DNA from 3 places in the Paenibacillus xylanilyticus genome. Region 3 is predicted to be linked to each of the others. Evidence: a T-box and tRNA genes for the amino acid it is inferred to sense, from the RefSeq annotation. Region 3 holds a T-box; the other regions hold tRNA genes.
What was found. The T-box of region 3 lies ahead of leuS (leucine--tRNA ligase). A T-box ahead of a tRNA ligase gene usually reads a tRNA of that ligase, here a tRNA-Leu.
Positions count from the first base shown of each region.

Region 1: it encodes a tRNA-Leu, which carries the amino acid that the T-box ahead of leuS (leucine--tRNA ligase) is inferred to sense. The anticodon was not compared.
Region 2: it encodes a tRNA-Leu, which carries the amino acid that the T-box ahead of leuS (leucine--tRNA ligase) is inferred to sense. The anticodon was not compared.

Region 1 covers NZ_CP044310.1:4,088,123-4,092,299, forward strand. The annotation lists gene F4V51_RS18000 (carboxymuconolactone decarboxylase family protein) at 35-481, opposite strand; gene F4V51_RS18005 (cupin domain-containing protein) at 572-1,378, opposite strand; tRNA gene F4V51_RS18010 (tRNA-Leu) at 1,602-1,682, opposite strand; tRNA gene F4V51_RS18015 (tRNA-Thr) at 1,694-1,769, opposite strand; tRNA gene F4V51_RS18020 (tRNA-Met) at 1,776-1,852, opposite strand; rRNA gene rrf (5S ribosomal RNA) at 1,889-2,005, opposite strand; rRNA gene F4V51_RS18030 (23S ribosomal RNA) at 2,150-4,177, opposite strand, start outside.
Region 2 covers NZ_CP044310.1:1,482,371-1,486,547, reverse strand. The annotation lists gene ureG (urease accessory protein UreG) at 1-200, shown strand, start outside; gene F4V51_RS06560 (urease accessory protein UreD) at 115-1,077, shown strand; gene F4V51_RS06555 (helix-turn-helix domain-containing protein) at 1,195-1,611, opposite strand; tRNA gene F4V51_RS06550 (tRNA-Leu) at 1,824-1,906, opposite strand; tRNA gene F4V51_RS06545 (tRNA-Lys) at 1,924-1,999, opposite strand; tRNA gene F4V51_RS06540 (tRNA-Glu) at 2,089-2,160, opposite strand; gene F4V51_RS06535 (DeoR/GlpR family DNA-binding transcription regulator) at 2,481-3,257, shown strand; gene F4V51_RS06530 (Cof-type HAD-IIB family hydrolase) at 3,262-4,158, shown strand.
Region 3 covers NZ_CP044310.1:4,730,060-4,734,236, forward strand. The annotation lists gene comER (late competence protein ComER) at 1-156, shown strand, start outside; gene leuS (leucine--tRNA ligase) at 137-2,581, opposite strand; T-box leader at 2,653-2,918, opposite strand; gene F4V51_RS21050 (phosphotransferase family protein) at 3,014-3,970, opposite strand; gene F4V51_RS21055 (class I SAM-dependent DNA methyltransferase) at 4,149-4,177, opposite strand, start outside.

The DNA.
Region 1 (4,177 bases), 640 kb from region 3:
TGAAGGCCTCCTCTGGCAGCGGTATTTGAAATGTTTAATTAAAGCAGCCTGGATACATGCCTGTCGTGATTGCAATTCGGTTCCAGTTGTTAATGGTATTAATCGCCATAACCAGATCTACCAGTTCTTCTTCACTAAAGTGTTCCCGGACCTTATTGTATAATTCCAGTGGAACCCCTTGTTCAGAAATTCGGGTCACAGCTTCAGACAGTTCAAGCATAACACGTTCTTTTTCCGTAAATAAAGGAGCTTCGCGCCAAACGCTAAGCAGCAGGATATGATCTGAGTAATCACCAAGCTTCATCAGATCTTTGGCATGCATATCAAGACAGAAGGCACAGCCATTGATTTGTGAAACTCTGATTTTTAACAATTCATATAATACTTTATCCTCAAATTGACCCGATATAAACTGCTCCATTGCCATTAATGCCTTGAAAGCCCCTGTATTCGCTGCTCTGTAATTCATTCTCAAACTCATCTCATTCGCCTCCGTATTGTAGTGTACATACTGAAGACAAATGAACAGATGAATCTGTGACATTCATTTCAAAAAAATTAAGAAAGATAATTAGTATCTCCAACCATTACCAATAATAGGACGCTGTACAGTGTACGGCATATATTCGGACTCTGCTGGTACATAAGCAGCATTTGGATTATGCCCATACGTTGGATTCATTGGATCGGGGTAAATATATTCCGGACTTGGCGCGTATTGCATCTGTACATAAGGCTGAACGTTTGGTTGAACGTTTGGTTGAACGTTTGGTTGGATGTTTGGTTGGATGTTCGGCTGGCTGTTCGGTTTAGACATGTTATCGGCAGCTGGTGATACTTGAGTTGCACAATCAGCAGGCGGTCCAATGAATACTGTCTTTTGAATAGGAGCTAACGTCTCTTTAACCTTGTTCTCATCCAGACAATACGTATGGGCCAGCACACTTGCAGGCGTCAGACGCAGAATGTCTGAACCAAATATCGCTTCTGGGACCGGAGCATCGAAAATAGCCAGCAGGTGAGTCTGATCAACCGTCGCAACTTCATAATGCCACCAGCCTTGGGGAACATTCGCTACTTGGCCAGGACTAATTGGGAAGTTTAATAACTCGTTGGTAAAAGGGTTAATGAGGGATACGACAGCGGAACCACTAATACAATAGACCAGTTCTGTTGCATTTTGATGTATGTGAGGTTCAACGACATTGCCAGTACTCAAATAAATATCCAGCAGGGATGCATTTCCCAATGTATTTAGCTGTTTGATCGATAGGGAATTGATGTAGTTATTTTCATCCTTTTTGAACAATTGATTCTGGTTCACATCATACGTGAACTGTGTGGTTGGTAACGTATAATCCATATAAGAAGTCGCCAAAATTTAACGCCTGCCCTTCGCTCATGGTTTAGGTAAAAACCTATACGCCAGCTTATGCCCTGGGCATTTATGCGTGAGCCCAATTTTGCAGAAGCCGATTCCGGGGCAAATAAAAACATGAAAAAACCCTTGAGCCATTTCAAGGGTTCTGATTATACACAGAAAGGACCGAGAGTGAAGGTAATTAACCTTATACTCTAGATCCTTTCTGTCCATACTGAGATGCGCGTGGAGGGACTTGAACCCCCACGTCAAAGACGCTAGATCCTAAGTCTAGTGCGTCTGCCAATTCCGCCACACGCGCATGTCGTACTATGGTGCCGGCGAGAGGACTTGAACCCCCAACCTACTGATTACAAGTCAGTTGCTCTACCAGTTGAGCTACACCGGCGTTTTATGGTAGCGGCAGAGGGGATCGAACCCCCGACCTCACGGGTATGAACCGTACGCTCTAGCCAGCTGAGCTACGCCGCCACATTATGTAGTTTAAAAAACACCCAAAAGGGTTTCGCTTGGCAGCGTCCTACTCTCCCAGGACCCTTCGGTCCAAGTACCATCGGCGCTAGAGGGCTTAACGGTCGTGTTCGGGATGGGTACGTGTGGAACCCCTCCGCTATCGCCACCAAACATGATTTTTGCGCTGTGATATCTTCGGTGAATCATCACCAGCAAAATATCAATCCTCAGAAAGGACATGCAGCTTAAATCTTACAAGGATTTGCTCCCTGAAAACTAGATCCGAAACGAAAACTTGCGACTAAAACCTGCAATTTGGATAAGCCCTCGACCGATTAGTACTGGTCAGCTCCATGCATTACTGCACTTCCACCCCCAGCCTATCTACCTCGTCGTCTTCAAGGGGTCTTACATACTGGGAAATCTCATCTTGAGGGGGGCTTCACGCTTAGATGCTTTCAGCGCTTATCCCGTCCGTACATAGCTACCCAGCGGTGCTCCTGGCGGAACAACTGGTACACCAGCGGTACGTCCATCCCGGTCCTCTCGTACTAAGGACAGCTCCTCTCAAATTTCCTACGCCCACGACAGATAGGGACCGAACTGTCTCACGACGTTCTGAACCCAGCTCGCGTACCGCTTTAATGGGCGAACAGCCCAACCCTTGGGACCTACTTCAGCCCCAGGATGCGATGAGCCGACATCGAGGTGCCAAACCTCCCCGTCGATGTGGACTCTTGGGGGAGATAAGCCTGTTATCCCCAGGGTAGCTTTTATCCGTTGAGCGATGGCCCTTCCATGCGGTACCACCGGATCACTAAGCCCGACTTTCGTCCCTGCTCGACTTGTAGGTCTCGCAGTCAAGCTCCCTTATGCCTTTGCACTCTTCGAATGATTTCCAACCATTCTGAGGGAACCTTTGGGCGCCTCCGTTACTCTTTAGGAGGCGACCGCCCCAGTCAAACTGCCCACCTGACACTGTCCCCGTACCCGCTAAGGGCACCAGGTTAGAACCTAGATACGATCAGGGTGGTATCCCAACGGTGCCTCCACACAAGCTGGCGCTCATGCTTCAAAGGCTCCCACCTATCCTGTACAGATCGTACCCAAATTCAATATCAAGCTGCAGTAAAGCTCCATGGGGTCTTTCCGTCTTGTCGCGGGTAACCTGCATCTTCACAGGTATTAAAATTTCACCGGATCTCTCGTTGAGACAGCGCCCAAGTCGTTACGCCATTCGTGCGGGTCAGAATTTACCTGACAAGGAATTTCGCTACCTTAGGACCGTTATAGTTACGGCCGCCGTTTACTGGGGCTTCGGTTCACAGCTTCGGATTACTCCTAACCGCTCCCCTTAACCTTCCAGCACCGGGCAGGCGTCAGCCCGTATACTTCGCCTTACGGCTTCGCACAGACCTGTGTTTTTGCTAAACAGTCGCTTGGGCCTTTTCACTGCGGCCCCCTCGTGCTATTCACACTACCGGGGCACCCCTTCTCCCGAAGTTACGGGGTCATTTTGCCGAGTTCCTTAACGAGAGTTCTTCCGCGCGCCTTAGAATTCTCTTCTCGCCTACCTGTGTCGGTTTGCGGTACGGGCACCTTCATCTGGCTAGAGGCTTTTCTTGGCAGTGTGAGATCATGACCTTCGCTACTGTAATTTTCACTCCCCATCACAGCTCAGCCTTACGATGTACGGATTTGCCTACACATCAGCCTTACTGCTTGGACAGACATCCATCAGTCTGCGTCACTACCCTACTGCGTCCCCCCATCGCTCGTAACGATTTACGGTGGTACAGGAATTTCGACCTGTTGTCCTTCGACTACGCCTTTCGGCCTCGCCTTAGGTCCCGACTTACCCTGAGCGGACGAGCCTTCCTCAGGAACCCTTAGGCTTTCGGCGGATCAGATTCTCACTGATCTTTTCGTTACTCATACCGGCATTCTCACTTGTATAATGTCCAGCGCTCCTTACGGTACACCTTCAACCCTTATACAACGCTCCCCTACCCCTGATGCAAGCATCAAGCCATAGCTTCGGTGGTGTGTTTAGCCCCGTTACATTTTCGGCGCAGAGTCACTCGACCAGTGAGCTATTACGCACTCTTTCAATGGTGGCTGCTTCTAAGCCAACATCCTGGTTGTCTGTGCAACTCCACATCCTTTCCCACTTAACACACACTTGGGGACCTTAGCTGATGGTCTGGGCTGTTTCCCTTTTGACAATGGATCTTAGCACTCACTGTCTGACTCCCGGAAGTAAGTCTATGGCATTCGGAGTTTGACTGAGCTTGGTAACCCTTGCGGGCCCCGCACCCAATCAGTGCTCTACCTCCACGACTC
Region 2 (4,177 bases), 3.2 Mb from region 3:
TTGGCGCAAGTTTGCAGGTAATGAAGGATGATACCGAGCGCGTACGCGAAGGTCGCCCATATGTAATGTCGAATCTCATGAGCGGTGAAGGGGTATCCGAGATCATTCACTGGCTTGAGCACCAATACATGGATGACGATGCTGCCGCTGCGCATCTGCATTCACACAGCCATGACCACGGCTCAGCCCACAGCCATTAATTCATCTCCCGTATCGGAAGGAGCCGAAACAAAGTTGGGCATTCGTGCTGAAGGAGCGGTGATACGACGCAGCGAGCTTCGAGCCACATTTGCCCTTCAAGAGGGACGTACGATCATGACAGATCGTTATTACAGCGCCCCTCTCCGGTTCAGTCGCTCCTTTCGCCCACCGGGGAACAGCAATGGGTTATGCCTCTACACATCAGACGTCTCTCCCGGTGTTCTGAACGGGGATCATTACCATTCCGAGTGGCATTTGGGCGAAGGCACCCATGTGATGCTGAGCAGTACATCAGCGACACGCCTTCACCCTACGCCTTCACTTCCCTCGTCGGTCAACCATCACTTCCAGATCAGGAAAGGCGCAGTGCTTGAATACTTCCCGGAATGTGTAATCCCATTCAAAGGTAGTTCTTCTTCGCTTACTGCCACCTTCCATCTGGAGGAACAGGCCATTCTCGCTTATGCAGATGTCTGGTCAGCCGGACGAATTCACCGGGGTGAGGCTTTTGAGTTCAGCAAATATCGAAACTCAACCGAAATATGGCAAGGGGAGCAGCTTGCTGTGTGGGACCGATTCGGAATGGAACCCTCACGCGATGATCCACAAAAATCAGCTGCATTGCTGGATTTCACCCATACTGCAGCCCTGTGGATGATCGCTCCTGGGCTGGGGACAGCGGAACTGGAAAGCATCAGGTCTGCACTGCCTCCGGATGGTCGAATGCTCGCTGGTGCAAGCCTGCTCGCGAGCGGAGGGATCGGCGTCCGTTTGCTTGGCATGGCTGCCTGGGAACTTCAGGAACAATGCCTGCACATTTGGAACACCATTCGACCGCAGCTGTTAGGCAACGAGAATCTTACGTTCCGCAAATAAACCATATATCATGATTTCATGAGCCAAAGATGAAGACGACTGTAGTCATCTCACATGAACACAAAAAAACCTCTGAACATTTCCGGAAATCATCCGGGTTGGTTCAGAGGTTTTGCATTAGGGCGATTCATCCGTTTCGGGTTTATCATCTTCCTGATATCGAAAGTCAGCAGCATTTCTACTTTCCTTGGACTTGCGATAACGGGTAAATTCAATATATTCGCTGATAAAAGACTGCTCTTCGGTCGATAATTCACTCTCCTGGCAATCCAATTGCCGCAACACGCCAAAAAAATAATCCTCCCGTTTTTCCCGTACCATCGCTTCCTTGGATGGACGTCCAATCATGAGCCAGTCCAGACTCACATCAAAAAACGCAGCGATCTCAATCAGTTTATTCGTGCTCGGAATCGACTTTCCACGTTTCCAATCACCCAGATTCCCGGTGCTGATCTTCAGTTGTTGACAGAATGCTTTCTTTGTCATCCCTCGCTCGGCAATCAGGTGTTCAATTCGCTCATATATCGACTGCATACAGGACCGCCTTCCAACCATAATATCTAAAATCCATATCTTGCACCATAACGTAATTCTCCGGCGACATTATATAGACAATTATACCACAACAGATATCAATCCTCAGCCCTTCTTCATCCATGAGCAGTTTTCACATAGATATATATAAAAATAAAAATAGACTCTCATGGATATCCACGAGAGTCTATTTCCCTAACGTTTACATGTAATGCGGTCGAGAGGACTCGAACCTCCACGGGTATACACCCACTACCCCCTCAAGATAGCGTGTCTGCCATTCCACCACGACCGCATATTCAAATGTATAAATGGTGAGCCATGAAGGGCTCGAACCTTCGACACCCTGATTAAAAGTCAGGTGCTCTACCAACTGAGCTAATGGCTCTTGCTGTAACTTCACCGATGTGCCATATCATCTCTTGTTTTAAGAACAATGACTTGCGAGGTTTCCTTATTAAAAAGGTGGTGAAGATATGACCCGTAGGGGATTCGAACCCCTGTTACCTCCGTGAAAGGGAGGTGTCTTAACCCCTTGACCAACGGGCCTTGTTAACAAGTTGTCTTTCTTGGCGACAAGAATGAGTATACCACACCATATAAAAATAGTGCAACACTTTTTTTATTTTTTTATCTAGCGCTTTTTCATAGATCATTTTTCAAAAAAATTTAGGATCGTTTAACTGGCATATACTATCTGAGAGATCTGAATTTCATATCAATGTCATCAGAATCCTTACATCCTGTTGAAATAATATCAAAACACTTATAAAAACTTATGTTCACTTAAAATATTGCAAACTAAATTGCAAATACTTATACTTAGGTTATCAGTATTACGGTCACTCATTAGCAAGGAGGCGGCATGCTTGTTTCAGGAAGAACGAATGCAGCTCATTATCGAACATCTTCGCAAACATAATCGGATCTCGGCAGACGAGATCGTTACCCTTTTTGACGTCTCGCGGGACACGGCTCGAAGGGATCTGATCAAGCTGGAAGAACAGGACGCCATTATCCGAACACGGGGCGGCGCAATCCTCCCCTCTCCTCCCCGTGAATATATCTCATACAAGGATCGCCTGCTGCATGTTTCGGAAGAAAAAAGGGCTATAGGCAAACTCGCTGCAGCCATGGTCCGCCAAGGTGAAAACATCATTCTGGATTCTTCCACAACGGTGCAGGCTTGTGCTGAGCATCTGAATGGAAAGTCCTGTACAGTCATCACCAATTCCATTCATTCCGCAGATCTTCTCTCCAATCACTCGGCTGTCCATATTCGTTTACTTGGCGGCAAAGTCGACAAGGAACAACGCTATGTTTACGGTGCCTCGGTGATCGAAACACTCTCTCATTATTACGTGGATAAAGCCTTTATCGGTATTGGCGGGATTACGATGGATGGATTCAGTGCTTCCGAAGAAGAAGGCAAGATTAAGCAAAAAATGATGCAGGCGGCCAAAGAGGTCTTCGTGCTCGCAGATCATTCCAAATTTGATAAACGTTACGGGTACCGTTTTGCCGACTGGTCACTGATTGATGTACTGATTACCGACCAATGGCCATCAGACGAATGGCGTAACTTTTTGAATGAACAACAGGTTGAGATTCTCATTCCTGAACCAACAGAAGATAAGGAGTTGTAAAGTGATGAAATTATTTGCTACGGACTTGGATGGAACGCTGCTAAACAGAGACAGTCAGATTAGCCCGGAAAATGCTGCTGCCATTCACCGGGCCCAGCAAGAAGGATTGAAAGTTACCATTGCAACAGGGCGCGTCTATTCGGACGTTGTCGGCATTTGCCAAGAAGGCGGGATTAACACGCCTGTCATTGGGTCCAATGGAGCCACGATTCATGATGCTGACGGGAACCGTCTGTATCATCTTCCGCTCGAACGTGAGACAGCAGCATCCGTCATGCAGTGGCTCGAAGATCATGAGTGCTATTATGAAGCGTCCACTCAGCAGGGAATATACGCCCCGATCAGCAGTCATGATACGATGCTTGCCGAGATGGATCGAATCCTGGGAACAAGTCCTGGTGAGGACGTTGAGCGCCTGATTCGTGCCGTTAAGAAGCATTATGACAAGAAAGACTACCATCGCGTTCAATCCCATCAGGAGATTCCTGCAGAAGCCTACATTTACAACATTATGGCCTTCTCCCTCGACCCGGATCAATTACAGACAGGAAGAGCTCACTTTGCCTCCAGATCGGATGTCGCGATGGTCGTATCCTCTGAACACAACTTCGAGATGCAGCATCCCGATGTGTCCAAAGGTAATGCTCTCACTAAACTGGCTGCCCATCTCGATATTTCCATGGAAGATACGGCAGCTATCGGCGACAATTTCAATGATGTTTCCATGTTAAAAATGGCAGGACTCGGCATCGCCATGGGCAATGGTGAACCTGAGATTCAAGCCCTTGCCAAGGCTATAACATTAACCAACGTAGAACACGGTGTCGCCCATGCCATTCACGCTGTACTGGACGGCAAACCGATCTCCCGGCCCGAAATCGTTGCTGAAGGCGGTCAGTAAATTCGGTGCTGTTAGGAAA
Region 3 (4,177 bases):
GGTGGCATTACCGCCCAGGCACTTGCTTTAATGAAAAACAGCCTGAACGGTGTATTCGACAGCCTAATCCATACAACCCACGACAAGTACGAAGAGGACTTGTTGAAGCTGGATGAAGTATTTAGAGCCGGTGAAATTAACCGGCAACAATATTAACAAGTTTGCCTGGAACGGCAATGACCTTGCGAATGGTCTTGCCTTCCAGAGCCTGTTTGACAGGTGCCAGTTCCATTGTAAAGTCCTGCATGCCTTGTGCATCGAGATCTTTGGCAATCGTTGCACGAGTTACGATTTTGCCGTTGACCTGTACAACAATCTCCACTTCAGCATCTACTGTCATGGATTCATCATACTCCGGCCAAGCTACGTAGGAGATTCCTCCTTCGTGTCCAAGACGGCTCCACAATTCTTCCGCCATGTGCGGTGCCAGTGGGGACAAGAGCTGTACAAAGTTTTCCATCGCTTCACGTGGCAATGTATCGGCTTTGTAAGCATCGTTGATGAAGATCATCAACTGGCTGATCGCTGTGTTGAAACGCAGATGTTCCAGATCATCCGTAACTTTTTTGATCGTTTTGTGAGCTGTGCGTTTGAATTCTTCCGTTCCGCCATCCACAGTGATCTTGTCGTTGATTGCTCCAGTATCCTCGTTGATGAAGAGACGCCATACGCGTGACAGGAAGCGGTACATACCCTCTACCCCGTTAGCATTCCACGGTTTTGTAGCTTCCAGTGGTCCCATAAACATCTCATAGAGACGCAATGTATCGGCTCCGAATTCATTCACAATTTCATCCGGGTTAATGACATTACCACGGGATTTACTCATTTTCTCATTATTGGTTCCCAGAATCATACCCTGGTTCACCAGTTTGTGGAATGGCTCCTTAGTATTCACCACGCCCAGATCATACAACACCTTATGCCAGAAACGAGCATACAGCAGGTGAAGCACGGCATGCTCGGCTCCCCCGATATACAGGTCAACAGGCAGCCACTGCTGCTGTTTCTCCTGGGAGATCAGCTCTTTGTCGTTGTGTGGATCGATAAAGCGCAGATAATACCAGCAGCTTCCCGCCCATTGCGGCATCGTATTGGTCTCGCGGCGGGCTTTCATTCCCGTTTCCGGGTCCACCGTATTTACCCACTCCGTTACGTTCGCCAGTGGAGACTCCCCGGTACCTGAAGGTTTGATCTGGTCGATATCCGGCAGCAGCAAAGGAAGTTGATCTTCCGGCACCGTCTTCATTGTTCCATCTTCCAGGTGCAGAATTGGAATCGGCTCACCCCAGTAACGCTGGCGACTGAACAACCAATCGCGCAGGCGATACGTTGTTTTTCCTTGCCCCTTACCATTCTCCTCCAACCATGCGATCATTTTCGCAATCGCTTCTTCGTTATTCAGTCCGTTCAGGAAGTCCGAGTTCACATGCGGTCCGTCACCGGCATAAGCCTCTTGTGTTACGTCCCCACCCTGGATAACTTCAATGATGTCCAGACCGAACTGCTTCGCAAATTCCCAGTCCCGTCCATCATGACCTGGAACTGCCATAACCGCTCCTGTACCGTATCCTGCGAGCACATAATCCGCAATCCAGATAGGCAGCTTTGCACCATTAACCGGATTGATCGCATAGGCACCAGTGAATACGCCTGTTTTTTCTTTGGCCAGATCCGTACGTTCCAGATCACTCTTGCGAGCGGCCTGCTCCTGGTAAGCCTTAATGGCTTCACGCTGTTCCGCTGTCGTAATTGCATCGACCAATTCATGCTCAGGAGCAAGAACGGCGAAGCTTGCACCGAACAGGGTATCCGCACGTGTTGTAAACACTTTGATAACTTCTTCACTGCCCTCAATGGCAAATACAACCTCTGCACCTGTGGATTTGCCAATCCAGTTGCGCTGCATATCCTTGATGCTCTCGGACCAATCCAGCTCTTCCAGATCTTCCAGCAAGCGCTCTGCATATTCCGTGATTTTCAATACCCATTGACGCATCGGTTTGCGTACAACCGGATGACCACCGCGCTCACTTTTGCCGTCAATAACCTCTTCGTTAGCCAGTACCGTACCCAGCGCTTCACACCAGTTAACCGGCACTTCATCTACGTATGCCAGGCCTTTTTTGTACAACTGGATGAAGATCCATTGTGTCCATTTATAGTATTCAGGGTCTGTTGTACTGATCTCACGATCCCAGTCGTACGAGAAACCAAGGGACTTGATTTGACGACGGAAATTGTCGATATTGCGGAATGTAATTTCCCGCGGGTGCTCGCCCGTGTCCAGAGCGTGCTGCTCAGCAGGCAAACCGAAAGCATCCCAGCCCATCGGATGAAGCACATTATAACCACGCATACGTTTGAAACGGGAAACGATGTCTGTTGCCGTATACCCTTCCGGGTGGCCTACGTGCAGACCTGAACCGGATGGATAGGGGAACATGTCGAGTGCATAAAACTTCGGTTTACCCGGGTCTTCACCTGTTTTAAACGTTTTGTTCTCATCCCAATACTGCTGCCAACTTTTCTCCATAACCTGCGGCTGATAGCCGTGCTTCGGCTGGTGATTTTCACTCATCTATTGTTCCTCCTCTTGGTTATTCACATTTATTGCAACAAAAAAACCTCAGCATCCATAGCGTTTGCAGCGCTAGGGACGAGAGGTTGAATTCCCGTGGTACCACCCTAGTTAGCGGACGAACGTGCTTCGTCATCCACTCCCTTTGGACCTGTAACGGCGGTTAACCGATGCGGATTTCCATTCCTGAACGAATGCCAAACATTCAAAGCACAGGATGGTGTAATCACCGCATTTCTCCAAGGCGAGTTCGCGAAATACTGTCAATCGGCTTGCACCAACCGCCGACTCTCTGTCATGTACAGGACCCACTACTGTTCCTTATCATCGAAATATGTATACAATATCGGGACCATTATATAAAAAAGCACGACTAAAGTCAATATTGCTTGTTTTGTTGACTATAAATAATGCAGTTCTTTCCCATTCTGGCTAGGACATTCGAAATCGCTCGATTCCTTCTTCCAAGTTATGGATTGCCCACTGAATGTGTTCCTGGTTATCATATTGACGATATTCGCATTCAATCCGCAGGATCAGATCAAAATACAGATCGTACAAGCTTCTTCGTTTTCGTTCACTCTCCGTTGTGATGGCCCTACCGTAACCTTTCACAAACCCTTTTGTATAATTAAAATGACTGAAGTAGTGCTCCATCAGAGGATCCGCCCATAGGCAACGCTCAAAATCAATAATGGCTGTAATCCGCCCCTGTTCCACAAATACATTGCCATCCCACAGATCCCAGTGAATGAGTACCGGCTCGTTGACATCACTCAGCACATCCGATTTCTCCCTAATCAATTGGGCAAGCTCATCATAATCCATAGGAAGTTTTACGCCAGCCTCTCTTCCGTCGGTCAGCAAATCATCCATCAGACACAAAAATGCTTCCTTCCAGGTGTTATACTTTGGTTTCTTTTCTGAAAAATAGCCAAACTTTTCACCTTTGATCTCGTTGATCCGGCGATTGAATGCACCAAGCTGCTCTTCAATCTCTGCCTGCTCTGCTGCACTATACTGATCTTTGACCTTGTTGTAAGGCGTGCCAGACATATATTCCATCATAAAATACTCCGCCGGAGCAAGACTGCATGTGGTATCCCACGCCAATACACGGGGGACCGGTACATCTCGAAGCTCTCCCACAAGACGCAGTGCCTGAACTTCTGCCATCAGGAGATCCTGCTCACAACGCAATGGTTTACCAACCTTGGAAGGAGCGATTTTGAGCACCACCTCTTGCCCGTTGCCGAGCGAGATATAATAAGCATGGTTGGCCCATCCGTCAATCATTTCCCTATATTCCAGGATGCCTGTATTAAAATGTTGCTTGGCAATTGCATTCAGCTGTTCTGAAGTCAGCCTTGTTTTGTATGTACTTTCCACTTCTGCACCACCTTTTTTTATAAATACGAATTCTATTCATCAAGATCGGGTAAGCGTTTTCCACGTTTTCCACCTTCGTCCATTATGGCTCTCTTCACTGGTGCTGGCAATGCATTTCATCATAAAAACAGGAAAAAACCGCCCTCACTGTTGCAAGGACGGTTCCCTATCTGCAATTCTATTTCACCGCGACGTAAAATAGCCGCT